DNA from 2 places in the Paenibacillus sp. GCM10027628 genome. Region 2 is predicted to be linked to the other one. Evidence: predicted binding sites of a transcription regulator. Region 2 holds the regulator's gene; the other holds the start of a gene.
The links. The regulator Rex, encoded in region 2, represses fermentation and respiration genes when NADH is low (regulators of the CRP and FNR family bind a similar motif). The targets are predictions, from matches to a motif close to TTGTGAAATATTTCACAA.
Positions count from the first base shown of each region.

Region 1: ACFQZT_RS29430 (formate/nitrite transporter family protein) is a predicted target of Rex. The motif match lies at 5,030-5,047, and genes of this name have one in related genera.

Region 1 covers NZ_JBHTHA010000048.1:52,096-60,861, forward strand. The annotation lists gene ACFQZT_RS29400 (b(o/a)3-type cytochrome-c oxidase subunit 1) at 1-963, opposite strand, end outside; gene ACFQZT_RS29405 (cytochrome c oxidase subunit II) at 995-1,465, opposite strand; gene ACFQZT_RS29410 (cytochrome c oxidase subunit 2A) at 1,501-1,665, opposite strand; gene mobA (molybdenum cofactor guanylyltransferase) at 1,775-2,380, opposite strand; gene ACFQZT_RS29420 (Crp/Fnr family transcriptional regulator) at 2,562-3,284, shown strand; gene ACFQZT_RS29425 (DoxX family protein) at 3,493-4,038, shown strand; gene ACFQZT_RS29430 (formate/nitrite transporter family protein) at 4,192-5,010, opposite strand; gene ACFQZT_RS29435 (universal stress protein) at 5,114-5,542, opposite strand; gene ACFQZT_RS29440 (hemerythrin domain-containing protein) at 5,570-6,079, opposite strand; gene ACFQZT_RS29445 (acyltransferase family protein) at 6,260-7,285, shown strand; gene ACFQZT_RS29450 (hypothetical protein) at 7,421-7,600, shown strand; gene ACFQZT_RS29455 (methyl-accepting chemotaxis protein) at 7,649-8,766, opposite strand, start outside.
Region 2 covers NZ_JBHTHA010000011.1:67,324-76,089, forward strand. The annotation lists gene ACFQZT_RS11830 (amidohydrolase) at 1-1,193, opposite strand, end outside; gene ACFQZT_RS11835 (DUF47 domain-containing protein) at 1,440-2,066, shown strand; gene ACFQZT_RS11840 (inorganic phosphate transporter) at 2,169-3,170, shown strand; gene ACFQZT_RS11845 (redox-sensing transcriptional repressor Rex) at 3,685-4,305, opposite strand; gene dinG (ATP-dependent DNA helicase DinG) at 4,302-7,169, opposite strand; gene ACFQZT_RS11855 (tetratricopeptide repeat protein) at 7,266-7,859, opposite strand; gene panD (aspartate 1-decarboxylase) at 7,958-8,341, opposite strand; gene panC (pantoate--beta-alanine ligase) at 8,347-8,766, opposite strand, start outside.

The DNA of each region.
Region 1 (8,766 bases), on a different contig from region 2:
GCGTCCATTCAGCTCAAAAGTTGCGAATAACGAAAATGCAGTCATCAGAGATGGAATGACGACCATAAAGGTCAGAACAACCTGCAAGTACTTCCAGAAGGAACTGATGCCCGGCTCCATCAATTGATGGTGAAATCCTACCGGAATCGAAAATAACAGCAGAAGGACAAAAGACAATCTGGCAAGCGCGTCGCTATAAATTTTGCCTCCGATAATCTTGGGAATAATCACATACCAGCAAATGTACGCGGGCATTAGCCAGAAATACACGAGCGGATGGCCGAAGTACCAGAATAAGGTACGGCTCAGCATCACATTGATCGTTTCCACCCATCCGAAAGACCATGGAATAAGCTGAATCAGGACCTCTGCTGCAACACCGATTGTGGCGATTTGCCACATAAGGAAAGTGATGACCGCCATAAAAGCAAACAAAGGAGAAAGCTTGCCCTGATGCGTCTTTTTCCAATACTTAAGCTGATAAAATATGCCCCACCCGCTAATCCAGCTTCCTACAACCAATAAGGCTAATCCGATGTAAAAATAAGGGGAAGCTTTCATAGGCGCATAGAAGGTATACAGTACGCTTGCTTTTCCCGTCAAAACCATGACAACACCGAGCGCAGTTCCTACAGTCATGAAAGCAAATCCAAGCCACCCCAACCGATTCACGATCGGCAGCAATTTTCCGCCTAGCGTGTATGAAACGCCTGAGTATAGAAAACCTATAATAAAATAGGTTGTAAATACAATCGCCATCAAAACGCCATGTGCGGTCAGCAGTTCATAATAACCGATCCCATAAGGCAGTTTGATCGTCCCGCTCTTCACCATCGTTTGCAGCAGCCCTGCGATTCCTCCAATGAGCAGGGCTATGAAAGCGACAATAATATGGGCAACGACTAGCTTGCCGTCTTTGAGATCGAATTTGTTTTCGAATAATTCCAATCGTCCCGTCTTCATCCCAGACATCCACCTTTCAGGTTCCTTATCGTCATTTCACGATGATCGTCGTTTTCATATATTCATGCGCCCCGCCGCAATACTCGTTGCACAAAATCAGGTATTCCCCCGGCTTTGTAAACGTATGGCTCACGTGACTAACTTCCCCGGGAACAATCATCATATTGACATTCGTCCCCGGAATCTCGAAGCCATGTACAACATCCTGGCTTGTGACGATAAAGTTGATCGTTGCTCCTGCAGGCACCTCCATTTTTTCCGGCGCATACCCAAAGGTGAACGCGATCATCACCGCTTCGTACTCATGATCGCCTGTCTGAAGCAGCCCGGGTTTGTCAAAAGGGGCTGTCTCCTTGACCTTGGAAGGATCGATCTGATGATGATGCTCACTAGGCGGTTTTACCCCCATAGCAAACGCGGAAACGCCCAAAACGCCTAGAAACACGAACAACATGCTGATGCCAATCGTTAGCCAAATTTTCTCAAGTTTATGAATATGCATGGCTTAACCCCATCCTTTTCGAATCGTAATTAGTGCTACTGTCTGGAAAGAAACAATATAAATACGGCGAGCCAGCTTGCAGCCAAAAAAGTTCCAAGCAGCATGACGGCGGCAAATGTGCCGTTCAGCGCCGGTTCCTGTTCCTCTTTTTTTATCGCGCTATGTTCCAGTTGCTCATTGCTTATCTTTCTAAGATTCATTTTAGAGCCACCTCCATTACGAAAATTGTCATATCCACATTGTAGAAACATTCTCGCGCTGCCACTGTGATTAATGTCACTTCTCCCAAATGAAAAGCTGAACAATTCGTTACATCCCCGTCTTCGCGATCGTTTGAAAAGCTTCATAGTCATTCATTGTTTTAATGCTGGAGATGAAATTCAGATTGACTCCATTCTCTTGTAAATATTCATCTCCTAATTCGCTCCAGAAAATATGTCCGAGTAAAGCGGATACTTTCGTTTCACCTCTATCGAGCAAAGGAAGAATTTTAGTTTTGCATGATCGGTCATAAATGCCATGCAAGGGGAACAATCCACCCGCCACAAGCGGAACTACTGCTTCAAAACCATCCCGCTTTCTGTTCCACAAAAGCTCTGCTGCTTGACTCGAAATGAACGGCATATCACAACCAACAACCCATACGGAGGTATGTTTGGCTAACGACAATGCCGCATGCATGCCCCCGAGCGGTCCGTGGCCAGCGAAAAAATCAGTTATAATCCGCACGGAACGGTCCAGAATGGGCAGATATGGCATCGGATCGTTGGTTACGACGATCATCTCATCGCACAATTTCCTCATCCGATCCACTTGCCGGACAATGAGAGGCTGTCCGTCAAACGGAAGCAAAGCTTTCAGTTCCCCTTTCATTCGACGGTTTGCTCCACCGGCCAAAATGACTCCCGTAAGCATCACCATCACTCCCCTTTATCAAGTTTTATATAGTTCTTACTTTAGTAAAACGAAAGGGGGATGTAAGTGAAAAATGTCACACCCCCAAAAGCGGCCTGTGACATAGATCACATCGCAATTACAAAAGAACAATTATACTTAATGAACTTACTTCATCATGTTGTTGGGAGCGGATAAAGGCATGGAGAACAAACAAACCATAAATCAAGAGGTCGGCGTTCGAAATACAGAGTGCTTCTCTGCAGAAAGCTTATCTAAACTGCAGCAAATCATGTATAAAATGAAGGTCGCTGCCGGAGCGCATTTATTCTGGGAGGGAGACCCTGCCGATAAGCTGATCTTCATAAAAAGCGGACGCATCAAAATTACCAAATCATCGGATGAAGGCCGGCAATTTATTTTATACATGTATCAGGAGGGTGATATGTTCGGTCAGGTTGACCCTTTCCGCCAATCGTTGCAAGTATTCAATGCAGAAGTCATCGAGGAAAGTATGGTCGGGGTCATTCTTCAGAAGGATCTGGAAGTATTGCTTTGGCAGCACGGCGATTTAGCCGTTGAATTCATGAAATGGATGGGGCTTGTCCACCGCATGACACAGACGAAATTTCGGGACCTTATGATGTTTGGCAAACATGGCGCACTATGCTCGTTGATTATTCGGCTTACGAATTCCTATGGTATCCAGCAGGAAGGGCAAACCGTCATTACGAAAAAGCTGACCAATACGGAACTTGCCGATATGATCGGCGCGACGAGAGAAAGCGTAAATCGAATGCTCAGCGAGTTGCGGAAAACAAACGCCATTAAATTTGACAACGGGAATCTCATCGTGATGAATCTCGAATATTTACGCGATATTTGCCATTGTGAAAGCTGCCCTAAAGACGTTTGCAGATTGTGATATTCAGTGATGATTTGTTGCGCTGTGATTTTCATCACATCGGCCAAAAATCAAAACATGATAATCTAAAGGTGTCAAGAGAAAGACAAATGAAGGAAAGGGAGATGTGACATGAAACGATCTCGCTTGGATTTAAAATAGACGATGCTGGATTTTTCAACAATTGTTTGTGATTTTTTTCACATTTTATTAATAGGAGATGATTGTTATGTTAGTTAAATGGCTTAGAGAGAATAAATATGCTGCTGCTGTCCTTTTATTGGTTCGACTTTATCTCGGCTTCGAATGGCTCACCCACGGATGGGATAAATTAACGAAGGGATTCGATGCCGGCGGTTTCTTAAATAATGCCGTTACCAAGCCGGTTATCGACAAAGCGACGAACGAACTCATTTATCCGACATTCACCGCTTTTGTCCAAAACTTCGCATTACCGAACGTCAAGTTCATTAACTTCATGATCCCTCTTGGCGAATTCTTGGTTGGTCTCGGGCTGATCCTGGGAGCCTTGACGGCCGCTGCTGCATTCTTCGGACTCTTGATGAACTTCATGTTCATGTTCGCCGGAACCGTTAGCACGAATCCTTGGTTTATACTGATTGGCGCTATCTTGTTCATTGGGGGAGCCAATACGGGCAAATTCGGCGTCGACTATTACCTTCTTCCCCTGCTTCGTAAAATAATCACCCGCAAGAAAGAAGGTACCAAACACAACAAAACCGGCACTGGCAACACCAAACCGGCTCATATCTAACGGTTGTTCAATTCAAAGATGCTGTCTCAAAAGGCCATCAACTGACCTTAGGGGCAGCTTTTTTTGTATTTCAAAAAAAGAAAACCGAAAGCAAGCTTAGAGCCCCGGTTCGGTTGGCTTTCGCTTGCCCTCCATTTGCTCAAGAAGTGTCAATCAATGCTTAATTTGAGTAGAGCGAGTTGAGAGAACCCTCTTTTCCTCTTTCACCGGAATTTCTAAGCTTCTCCGATACAGCCCCGCAACAAAGACCGCGCCTCCAATCCCATTACCAATAAAAACCGGGATGAAATTATGCAGGTACGCTTCCCAACTAGATTGGCCGGCAAATATGGCTGCTGGTATGACGAACATATTAGCCACAACGTGTTGAAATCCGATGGCCACGAACGCCATGGTCGGAAACCAGATTCCCCATATCTTCCCTGCTCCATCCTCCGCCCCATAAGATAACCAAACAGCAAGAGCAACGAGCCAATTACAGCCGATCCCGGAAAGCAATGCCGTAAGGAACGATTCATCTGTCTTGGCATGCACAATCTTGATGATTTTCTCCAAATATATACCATGTTCCGTTAATCCTATCAAATGCCCAAACGCATAGGCAACAAATAGGGCTCCTATGAAATTACTTACAGTAATGACCATCCAATTCTTTACAACTTGACGCAAGCGAATTCTTCCCGCAAGATAAGCTGCCGGTACGGCCATCATATTGCCAGTCAGCAGTTCTCCGCCGGCGACCAATGTCAAAATCAAACCAATCGGGAAAAACGCTGCCCCAATCCATCCTCCTGCATCGCTCCAGGCAGCCGGCACAGAGGCGCTTACCCGGATATATAACAAAAAGCCTAAGGAGATGTAGGCTCCCCCTAAAAATCCTAGCGTCACTTGGTTCCTAAATGCCAACTTTGTCTTTTTCTCCCCGGCTTCCACGGAACGTTCCCAAATCGCCTCCGGTTTCGCGAACCCCATCGTTCTCGCCTCCTCATTTTTGTGAAAATATCCACAATGTCATACTAAAAAAAGGACACGGTTTCCCTCCATAAAAGGGAGAGAAGCGTATCCTTTAACCGTTCTATTTCTCGATGAGAACAGGAATCTTCGCATGCTGGACAACATAATGACTGACACTTCCCAGCAGCAGTTCTTTGATCCCCGTTAAACCTCTGCTTCCCATAAGGATCAAATCACATTTTTGCTTCTCGGCGAATCGCAAGATTTCGGTCTGAGGTGATCCCTGAATCAAGGTTACAGAATGAGAATTCTTGAACTGACTCAAGCTGTGTTCCACCTTATTCACAATTTCGTCCCAATACACTGCGTCCGAATCAAAAAGGCTTTCATCGATCAACGCATACATACTGTCGCCCTGCATCTGCGGTCTAACAACAAGAACCTTAACTGCAATTTGCGGATCCCTCTTTGCTATGAGCGCAGCTCTGCCCAATGCCTTTTCAGATAGTTCAGAACCATCAAAAGCCACCAGTACTTTCGAACAAAACATAATAAGCACCTTCCTTCGTTTTGGATATCATTGATAGATCGTTCCATGATTCAAGATCTGCTCGACAACCGGGAAAAACATATCCTCTTCGGAAGTCAAATGCTCGGCTAAAACGGAGCAAGATATTTGAAAAAGCGAAGTGATTTCTATCATCGACCTTCCCTCCGATGCTTCCAGGAATGCCCGAACAAATCGTTCCGCTTGCTTGTGATCCTCCTCCAGAACCCATCTAGAGATGAATATGGCGCTGTCCATGTTCTTGCTCAAGAAGTTATAGAATAGCGGAAACAACTCTTGCTCTTCCCAGTTCTCGTGGTCTTCCAGATGTTTGACGAACACGGTCATGTGCTCCCGTATTTCTTCGAGCAATCGTGCCGATTCGGCTGAGTGCAAGCATGCAATCATTTCCTTCCCTTTAGCCTGAACAACTTCCAGCTCCACTCTCAAAGCTTTATGTTCATCCTTAAGCCGCTGTATCGCCTTTTTCATGCTAAGGACTTGTTCCGGATCATGCGGCAGACCAAAATCGATAACCATGCCTGACGACCTCCTTAGGTTTCGTTACACTCATTGTATTCCTTTCCTTTTGGAAGAGCTGTGAAAATAATCACAACCTTGAATCCATCAGCCGTGATTTTTATCATAGCGACCGCCCCCAACTGCGCTATACCATAATGTTGAAATTAATCATCAAAAGCGACTCAGGGGGCGTCACTTATGGAAAAACAGCATCAGGATCCAGCAACCACCTTTATGCTTAATGCCAAATTTCTATTAATTTTACTTGTTGTCGTAGCCAATAGTATAGAACCGCTAATCGATCAAAGCGAGACTTTTCATACTTTTTACCTCTGGATCTATACGTTTCATATCCCCATGTTCGCCTTGGTAATGGGATATTTTTCGAAACATTTCCGCTTTAATCGGCAAGGTTTTGAGAGCTTGACAGAAATTGTATACCAGTACTTCATCTTTCAAAGCTTATATTCGCTTATGGACGCACTATTTTTCCACGTACCTGGCACACGCCACTCGTTTTTCATTCCTTATTCCTTGGTATGGTTTCTGCTAAGTCACCTGTGTTGGAAACTACTGCTCCCTTTATTTGCTTCATTGAGACGCCCATTTCTGGTTTCCATTTTGATCGGGATAATCATTGGATACTTGCCGTTTACAGGAGCTTGGCTCAGCTTCTCAAGAACGTTTGTGTTTTTCCCTTTTTTTCTGGCAGGTTATTATTTCCGCTTTGATATCCATCAGCGAACATTTATGCAATTGTTTAAAGGGATTAGTATCGTACTGACTGCTGTCGTGGCTGTCTTTCTATACATCATTCCTATAAATCCCAAATGGCTCTACAGTAGCTATACGTTCTTGGAACTAGGCACCTCCGGTTGGTATGCGGGCTTATATCGCATTGGTATTTACGTGCTTGAAGCTATCGCATCCCTTTGCTTCTTAAGCTTAGTCCCTGCGGTATCCTCCAAGCTGACCGACTGGGGAAAATATACGGTATACGTGTTTCTCCTGCAAGGATTTATCATCAAAGGGGCCATAGCGGTCGGTCTATTTGCACATGTGAATAAAGGGTGGCACTCGGCTATTGTACTATTGTTTGCTGTAGCCCTTACCTGTTTATTGTCTCAATCGTGGGTCAGGAAAGTATGCAGGCCTCTGATTGAACCAAAACTTACTTTCTTGAACAGGTTCATCATGAAAAAAAGCACATCTATCCGCCGGTAGAGGATGGAGCAAGAAAAGGTATAACTGTCTATTCCTACGCAAAGTGTAAATTGATTTTTTGATTGTGAAATAAATCACATACAATGGCATTAGTTAGCAGTATAGTAAAATCACAAAAACAACAAGGAGTTGGTTATGATGCAAGAACTAAAAGATGAAATCCTCAACATGTTACGTGATGATTTTTACGACGAGTTCGGGGCTGCCTTTGTTGAAAAGACAGGTGACCTTCCTGCAGACGATATTGCTAGAGAAAAAAATGAATGTATGAATTTTCTGCAGCAAGCAGGCCTTCAAGAAGAGTATTTATGGTGAAATGGGAAAAGAGGAATAACAGACCTGTTGTCCCTCTTAAATAATCAACTAGAGATGAAACACGTTTATTTTGGAATTCAGCAGATTGGCCTGACTTTTCAACATTTCCGACGACGAAGATAGTTCTTCCATAACAGCCATTTGTTCTTGAACGGAAGATGCAACCTGTTTCGTTTCCAAAGAAATATGATTGGCAATCTCCGCCACTTTGTTCGTCTTAACCAAAGCGCCCTCAATCTGCCGGATCTGATCAGTTATGCTGCCGGCAATGGTTTCAACGGCTTTTGCAGTTTCCAATACGGCGCCGTTGATCCGGTCGAGTGCAGTTTTCCCTTCCTCTCCATGCACGACTTCGCGGCTTGCAAGCTGCTCTTGCGCGGTAATTTTGGAGACAACTCCGGTTATATCCGTATCAATCCGGTTGATTAACTGAGCAATATCCTTCACAGCTATCGAGCTTTGTTCGGCCAATTTGCGAATCTCCCCCGCTACCACCATAAATCCGGAGCCATGTTCGCCCGCTCTTGCCGCCTCAATCGAAGCATTTAATGCAAGCAGATGGGTCTGTTCTGCGATATCTCCGACAACCTGGGAAATACTCCGGATTTCCTTCGCATTATCACGCAGCTGTGTGGCAACCTCGAGGGACTCCCGATTCGATACGGCCAAGTTCAGCATCCCTTGCACGAGCGAACGCACGATATTTTCGCTTTCCTCAATCGTTTGCAGCATCTCTTTGGAAACTTGCTGTGACTCTCCCGCTTGTCTCCCGATTTCACTAGCGGCTTGTTTAATCTGTACAACAGCTTGTAAAGTCCCTTGTGCTGAAATGGCTTGTTCCGTGGCGCCGCCGGATATCACTTCCGCAGCACCCGCAATGAATTCGATCTGCTTGGATGCTTGAAGCATACCGCCGCTTAAAGCCCCGGCATGGTTATCCGTAAATGAAACATTGTCAGAAATATCGATAATCATCTGCCGCAGATTTGTAATCATTTTTTCAAATGACTGACTGAGTAAGCGAATTTCGTCATTGGAGCGGTACATTGGAATCTGCACTTGCAAGTTGCCTGTTGCCGCTTCATTCGCCGCGTTAGTCAACCGGACTAACGGTTTTATGAACCACGATGCGCCGAACCATCCTAATAAGCCAGTCCAAAAAATAC
Region 2 (8,766 bases):
CATACGTCGACTACATCTTTGGCAGAAGCGGAATATACAACATGAGAGATAAAATCCGTCTTCGGCAGGAAATGCGGCTGATCGATATCCAGGGCGATGAAATCAGCTTTCATGCCAGGCAGTAATTGCCCCACGTCCTCCAGCCAAATCGATTCAGCTCCCATTCTTGTTCCCATTAACAAAGCTTCGGCAGCAGGCACAGCCAGAGGATCACTGGAAACGCCTTTATGAATGAGCGCGGCCAGTCTCATCTCTTCGAACATATCCAGATTGTTGTTAGATGCCGCGCCATCCGTTCCGAGAGAAACTTTAACTCCAGCACGGAGCAATTCCGGCACTCGCGCCACACCGCTGGCAAGTTTAAGATTGCTTCCCGGGTTATGCGAGATACGTACATCATATTGTCTTAATACATCGATTTCATCATCGGTTAAGTGGACGCCATGCGCGACTAGCGTCGGTCTTGAGAAAACGCCGATTTTCTCCAAATGAGCCACAGGTCGAAGCCCGTACTGATCTACGTTGGCCTGTACTTCACGGCTTGTTTCCGACATATGCGTATGAATCGGCAGGTTCAAATCATGAGCGACTTGAACAATACGTTCAATATAATCAGGCGGACATGTATAAGGTGCATGCGGGGACATCATCGTTGTAATTCGTCCGTCCGCTTTACCATGCCAGTTTGTCGCAAACTCCGTTGCTTCTTTCAGCTTTGCATCCTGAACTTCCCGAGGACACAAACCGATAACGCCTCTTGTTAAACATCCGCGCATCCCGGATTGCTCGATCGCCATAGCCACTTCATTCATGTGATCATACATATCAACGATGGTTGTCGTGCCGCCTTTAATCATTTCAAGAATGGACAGCAGCGTGCCCCATTTCACATCTTGGGAACTGAACTTCGCTTCCATCGGCCACATCTTTTCTTCCAGCCAAATTTGCAAAGCCAAATCGTCGCCATATCCCCTTAGCAATGACATTGCCGCATGGCCATGCGTGTTAACAAGCCCCGGCATATAAAGCTTGTTCGTTCCATCGATGGCTTCATCATAAAACTCTTTTGGTTCGGGAGCTTGCTCGCCTATGTATGTAATACGGTCGCCTTCGATGACCATGCAACCCTTAACCGTAGATTTAGTCTCATTGATGGAAATGAAAGTGCCGTTCGTAATTAATGTTTTTTTCATAGTAAAAATTCCTCTCTATGCTCATTCTAAAGACAAACATCGCTTTTTCAACTTTACAACTTCAAGCCTGTAAAATCAAGAAAGTAGAATATGTTGACGAATTGTAAAATGACACAGATTTCTCGTTGCTTTCAGTAGGAATATTATGATATTTTTAATCTCGTGAGTTTTTTCTACAAATGGGTCTGTTTAACTTATAGATTCGATGAGAAAAATTGTACATATAGTAAAATCTAGGAGGGTTTTATGACAACTTTATTCACCAAAAAAGGCGATATCGACTTTCTGCAGCTCCTTATCCGTTCTGCGGAGAACGCACTGCAAACCGCTCAAATGTTCCGCACGGCCATGATGGGTGATAAACCCCCTGTCGAATATGTCAAAGCCATTTATGATCTCGAACATCAAGGAGACTCTATAACCCACGAAATATTCAAAGGCTTGAACAAAGTATTCATTACGCCGTTAGATCGCGAAGATATTATGGAGCTAGCTTCCAAAGTGGACGATGTAACCGATGGGATTGAAGCTACGATTGCCCGTTTCGATTATCTGAATGTTTCACACACAGATTCTTTTATGAAAGAATTCTCGGCAGTTATCGTTGACTCCTGTCAACATATGCTGGATGCTTTTAAACTGCTGGCCAAAAAGAAATATATGCAAATTCCTGAGCATACGGTTGCCATTAATAGCCTTGAAAATGATGGAGACCGATTAATGCGTGAAGGTATTCGCCAAATATTCATCGCACGTAAAGATCCATACGAAGATTTCAAACTGAAAGAAATCTATGAACGTTTGGAAGAGACAACAGACGCATGCGAAGATGTAGCCAACATTTTAGATAGCGTAGTTCTTCGTTATTCCTAAGAACGGCTATTGCTTATGTTTACGAAGTCCGTTTTCCATCAGGAAAACTTTGCCAACGTTACGAAGATAGTTTTCCTTAAGGAAAACTCTTAGGAGGAAATCATGTTAACCTATCTGATCGTCATCGTGGCACTTGCGCTGCTGTTTGACTTCATCAACGGATTTCACGATACGGCCAATGCAATTGCTACATCCATATCAACAAGAGCTTTAAGTCCTAAAATAGCGGTCATCATGGCTGCAACACTAAACTTTGTCGGTGCAGTCGTATCGTCGGAAGTCGCCAAAACCGTTGGCGGCAGCGTCGCAAACCCTGCCAAAATCAATCATGGCGTAGAAATCGTTATTGCAGCTTTACTTGCTGCCATCATTTGGAATTTGTTAACCTGGTACTTTGGAATTCCATCCTCCTCCTCTCATACACTGCTTGGATCGCTTGCAGGCGCTGTTATTGCCGGAGCTGGGTTTCATGCCGTTAACTGGTCCGGTTTTACTCAAATTATCATTATCTTGATTTTGTCGCCGATTATTGCATTTGTTCTGGGTTATCTCATCATGGTGCTTATTAAATACATCATTTTATGGTCCGGCAATACATCAAGATCCAAACTAAATCGAATGTTCCGTACGCTTCAGATCTTGTCCGCAGGATTATTATCCTATTCTCACGGTGGTAACGATGCACAAAAAGCTATGGGTATTATCGTTTTTGGACTCGTGGCGGCCGGATACCAAACGGATTTGAACGTACCTATGTGGGTTAAGATTTCAGCAGCCCTGGCCATGGGCCTAGGAACTTCAATTGGCGGATGGCGAATTATTAAAACCATTTCCGGCAAAATTGTTAAGATCGAACCCATCAACGGTTTCGCGGCTGATCTGACCTCTTCTTTGGTCATTCAGTTCTCAACTCACATTGGCAAACCATTATCGACTACTCATGTTATCTCTTCAGCCATCATAGGAACAGGCAGTGTCATGCGTTTCCATGAAGTTCAATGGGCAACTGTAGGACGCATGGTGATTACCTGGGTGATAACGATTCCGATTAGTATCGCATTGGCATTCTCGATTTACTTTGTGCTCTTTAGATTGATTTTCTGATGGAAAGACTCATGAAAATGCTTAAAAGGTGCAGGCTCGAATATGTTCGAGTTGCACCTTTTTTATATCATTTTACGCTGGGAAACAAGTTCCCCTCGAGAGAGTGAGAAAGTCTCAATTAAAAATACTCCTTTTGGCTCGCTCTTCCGTAGATTCGAATGCACATCATGCAACCATCGGCCACATTCAAAAAAATGAGGGGGTAACCTTCGGTTCACCCGCTTGACAAAGAACGAAGGTCGTTATTAGTATACAAGTTTGACGCTAAATTTCGGAGAAATAGCCATTTCGGGGCTCGAAAGAACAAAGGTCCATAAATAACGAACAATCTTCGCTAATTATGGACTTTTATTCGTTCGAAGCCTGATTGGTGGTCATTGACCCACCAAATGCGTCAAAATGTTCTCTATTTAGCGACCATAGTTCTTTCTAGGTGGAAGATACCCTCCCCTCCAACTTCTATAATGCTCAAAGAAGGCACCGATCCGCAGGATCAGTGCCTTCTTTTCTGCTTTTAATCCAAATAATACGCCAAACTTTGCAGCTCGGTAGTAAAATCGGCATGATGCACCCGTACTTCAGGCGGAACCTTAATGATAACAGGAGCAAAATTCAATATAGCTTCTATTCCGCATTCCACGAACTGATTCGCTACATTTTGAGCTTCTATCGCGGGTACAGTAATGATGCCGATCCGCACCCCAAGCTTAGCTAAGGTTTGCTTCATTTCCTGCATGGACTGCACGGTCAGGTTGTTAATCGTTTCCCCAGCCTTGCTAGGCATCGCGTCAAAAACCGCGACAATTTTCATATCATTCCGTAAATACGTATTATAATTGCACAATGCGCGACCCAAATTGCCAGCGCCGACGAGCGCGACCTGAATATGACGGTCCAGCTTCAGAATCTGGCGAATTTTTTCAATTAGGTAAGCCACATCATAACCGATGCCTTTCTTTCCGAATTCCCCGAAATAAGCTAAGTCTTTACGAATTTGCGCAGGATTCAAATCCAGCTTTTGACCCAGATCTTGCGACGATACGGTCATAATATTTTTCATCGCAAGTTCATTGAGAAAACGTAAGTAAATGGGCAATCTGCGCACGACCGCTTCTGATATTTTTTGCGTCTTCACTGCTGCACCTCCCCCATCCATTGCTCAATCCTCGGTAACATTTGCTCGGTGGTCATATGTTCAATCTTCGGTCCCGGCAGCGAATAGAGGAAATGCTTGCCATAGTACGTATCTATAACTCGGGTATCGTAGATGATGACAATCCCTTTATCGGACGCTCTGCGAACCAGCCTGCCAAAGCCTTGTTTAAAGCGGATAACGGCCTGAGGGACCGAGAATTTCATAAAAGGATTCTCATTGCGCTTCTTGATATTCTCGCACTTGGCTTCCACTAACGGATGATTAGGCGGTTGAAAAGGCAAACGGATAATCGCCAGGCAGCTAAGAGCGTCACCTGGAATGTCAACGCCTTCCCAGAACGAACTGGTGCCCAGGAGCACGCACATGTTGTTATCTTGGAACATTCTCGTCAACTTGCTGCGGTTACCGCTATCTACGCCCTGCCCTAGGACTGTGATGCCATGAGGCTTCAAAATGTCTTTCATGCCGGCATAAATCTGCTTTAACATACGATTGGATGTACACAAGATCAGCATACGGCCTTTCGTAACCATGGCTACATCGCTAAGAGATTGAATAAGTGCGTTAATGAAAACCGGGTCGCCTGATGCACCTTTGATCGTTGGAAAATCCCGGGGAATAACGACAAGCGCCTGTTCCCGATAATTAAAAGGTGAAGGCAGCTGAACGGTTTTCAACTTCCCTCTCTCTTCATCTTGAGGAATATGCAGACCGAGCTGGTCGGCAGAGTATTGAAAAGATTTATTTACCGATAAAGTGGCCGAAGTTAGGATGATACTGTCTTTCGTTTCAAAAAAATGCTGCTGTAAGAGTGAGCTTACGTCCGTAGGCACACATATAAGCTGCAACGACCTCGCCTTCGAGTATGTGCCGGCTTCCATCCAATAGACATAACCTTCATCTGCCATCTTCATGAAAAAGTGAAGCGCGTCGCGGTGGTTGTAAAGCTCCTTAACCGTTCCATTAAGATCAGTAACCAAGCCTTGGACTTCGAACACATCCTGCATATCCTTAATCTCACTTAGTATCTTGTCTAAGGATCGCAGCACCTCATTCGCATTCAGATAGATGTTATCCTCCATCATAAGAAGCTCGTTCCAGTTTGCCGGCAGCGTCTCAGGTTTCATGCGAAGCACATATTGCGAACTCTCCGATTGGGAAGGATCGCTTTTGGAAGAGAGTAGTTCGTATAGCGATTCGCTGAGCCTATCCCAGTCCTCTTTGATCTTGATGAGCTTCGGGAGCTGAGCATCAATCGACTCGCTCCATGCCGCGACGCGTTCCGGATGATCGTCATTTTTTTGCAACCGGAAACGAAGCATCGGCAGTTGGCCGCTGCGATTATCTTTGTAAAGCCATTGCATCGTGTTATAAAAAGCAGCTGCATGCAGTTCGATGCCAAGATGCTTGCTAGCCACTTCCTCGAAGTGGTGGGCCTCATCGATGACCAGATGCTTGTATGCAGGCAAAAGCCGATTTTCCGCCTTCATGTCCGTGAATAGCAGCGAGTGGTTCGTAATAACCACGTCAGCTGTATTTGCGTCGTTCCGGGCCCGGTGATAGAAGCACTTCTTGAACCAAGGACACATCCGATTCAAGCACGAATCCGTATCGCTTGCTACCGAATACCAAAATTGGGCCCCTTTATTGCCAAAATGCAGCTCTTCTTCGTCGCCATACTCCGTCTCACTTAACCAAACGACCATCTGCGCCGCAGTTATCGGGTCTTCCTTGCCGTGCTCGTAATCTCGCGTTGTCAACTTGTTCTCGAACTTGCGCAAACAAAGATAATGGCTTCTTCCTTTAAGAACGGCTGCTTTAAAGTCCACTGGGAAAATCTCTTTCAACAAAGGAATGTCTCGCTCGCGGAGCTGCTCTTGAAGATTGATCGTATGCGTGGAGACAATTACTTTCTTATCGTGCTTGATCCCGTAGTACAAGGAGGGAATTAAATAGCCAAGCGATTTGCCGGTGCCTGTACCCGCTTCAATCATAAGATGCTGATCCATCCGCAAGGATTGCTCCACCTCTCGGATCATTTGCTCTTGAGATTCCCGTTCCTCGAACACCTCGAATTTTTGCCGGAGCGCGTCTTTCAACCCTTGGTGAAACTCGGTAAAGGAAGCGCCTAGCAGTTGTCCGACATCCTCACCTTTACGCAGATCCTCTTCTTCGCCCCAATCGTTTACATTCAGCGTAAATTGCCGGAAATATCGATGAACATCGACGTCCACACTCGTCTCCGACTCTTTAAATAAACGAATTTCATCGATAAACCAACCTAAATCGCTAGCGCCGCTTTCAAAAATATGGTTTAAGCGCTGCACCGTCAGAAGCGGTAATCCCAGCAGCCTTTCCATACAAATAATCCAAATCAATGCCGTAACTTCCGCATCGCTGTCCGCTTGATGAGGGCGCTCATGGTCCAAACCAAATAAACCGGCCACCATACTCAATTGCAGACTGGAAATGGATGGAAACAAAATGCGAAGCATATCCATTGTATCCAGTACACGGCCTGAAAATGGCGGGTAACCGGTCTTGGTCAAACCACGTTGCAGGAAAGACAGATCGAACGGAACATGATGTCCTACTAGCACGCTATCGAATAATAGCGGAAACATATCCGACATGACTTGATCCAAAGAAGGCGCATCCTTCACCATGTCGTCCGTAATCCCTGTTAATGTTGTAATCGAAGAAGGTATACCGATCCCCGGGTTCACCAGAGAAGTATACCTGTCTACGATTTGAAATTGATCTATAATGACAAGCCCGACCTGGATGATTTCATCCGACTGTCCGCTTCCAGTTGTTTCAAAATCCAATACTGCAAATTTCATGACGTGAATTTCAATCCCTTCGTCCTGCGCTTCTCCTAGCATACCAAATCTGATCAGGAAAAGGGAATACCTTGTTCATTTCCTACGACTTCCAATTTACGATTCGTCCAAATTAATTAACGGTTCCATGCAGGAGGGGTCGGTATGATACGCTTTTTGAAAATATTCGAACGCCTTCTCCAAATTTTGATTTTGAACTTGAATACAGCCCATTGCATTGTAAGAGATGGCCTTCATCTTCATATTGTCGGTTAAGGGCAAGAGAAACTGAAAATGCCGGTATGCATCCCCGTATTCCCCTTTACGCAGATACCCCATGGCCAAATAAATGCGTGCCAACATGAAATCAGGCTGCAACCGGATCAGCGCTTCAAATTCTTGAATCGCCTGGTCATACATATTCAGTTTGTAATACCCTTGTCCCTTTGTAAACTCGTCCGTTTGCTTGCCGGACAAATCCAGTTCCATAAGTTCATTATGAAGAGTTTGGGTGCTGATCGGAACAGCCCCATAAAACTTTCCCAGCTTCTCCTCAAATAGCAGCCAAGCTTCAATGAATTCGTCGCTCATCGTTTTTAACACTTGCAATTGCTCATCAAGTTCCGCTTTTTTCTCCCCGGCACTATTCGGATATTCCTTTTGGATTTCTTCCAAAACTTCGTTCATTGTGGAAAATAAATGCTTAAACATTTGGCATCCCACCTTTACTTCGAAAGCTTATCCTCATTCTTTGTAAACAGTGTCCTTTTCATGCATGGGAGTTAGCGAAAGAGGGTTCAATGAAGTTGTTAAAGAACGGTAGAGTGCTCCTCTTCTTTGAGCAATTGAGCGACTTTGTTGTTCGCTCCCAAAATAGCTATGGTCGGTTGATGTTTCTTGGCCTCTTCGTCGGTCATCATCGCATAGGACATAATGATTACCGTATCTCCTGTTTGCACTAAACGCGCTGCGGCTCCGTTCAAGCAGATAACACCCGAGCCGCGCGGACCCGGGATAATATAGGTTTCAAGACGAGCGCCGTTGTTGTTATTGACGATCTGCACCTTTTCGTTCGGATACATATCCACCAAATCGATTAAATCTTCGTCAATTGTAATACTGCCTATATAGTTCAAATTTGCCTCTGTCACTGTGGCACGGTGAATTTTGGCTTTCATCATCGTACGAAACATAGCTGTCACTTCCCAACTGGTAGAATCAAATTATCAATGAGACGGGTGTTCCCGAATTTAACGGCCAAAGCAATAATAATGGAGGAAAGATCAGAAAGATAGCTGCTTTCAAAAGGTTCCAATGTTGGATATTCCAACACCTCTACATAGTCAATTTTGGCAAGAGGAGCTGTTGCAATATGCTCATTAACCAAACGATTCAGTTCGACTGCCGTAAAATTTGCATTGGCTTGCACATAATCTTTCGCTTTCTGCAGTGCTTGTGACAGTACCAGAGCCTGCTTACGCTCTTCGTCGCTTAAGTACACATTTCTGGAGCTCATGGCCAGACCATCAGACTCACGAAGTGTGGGACAAGGTATAATCTCCACTGGCATATTGAGGTCATTCACCATTTGCTGAATAACAGCGACCTGCTGCGCATC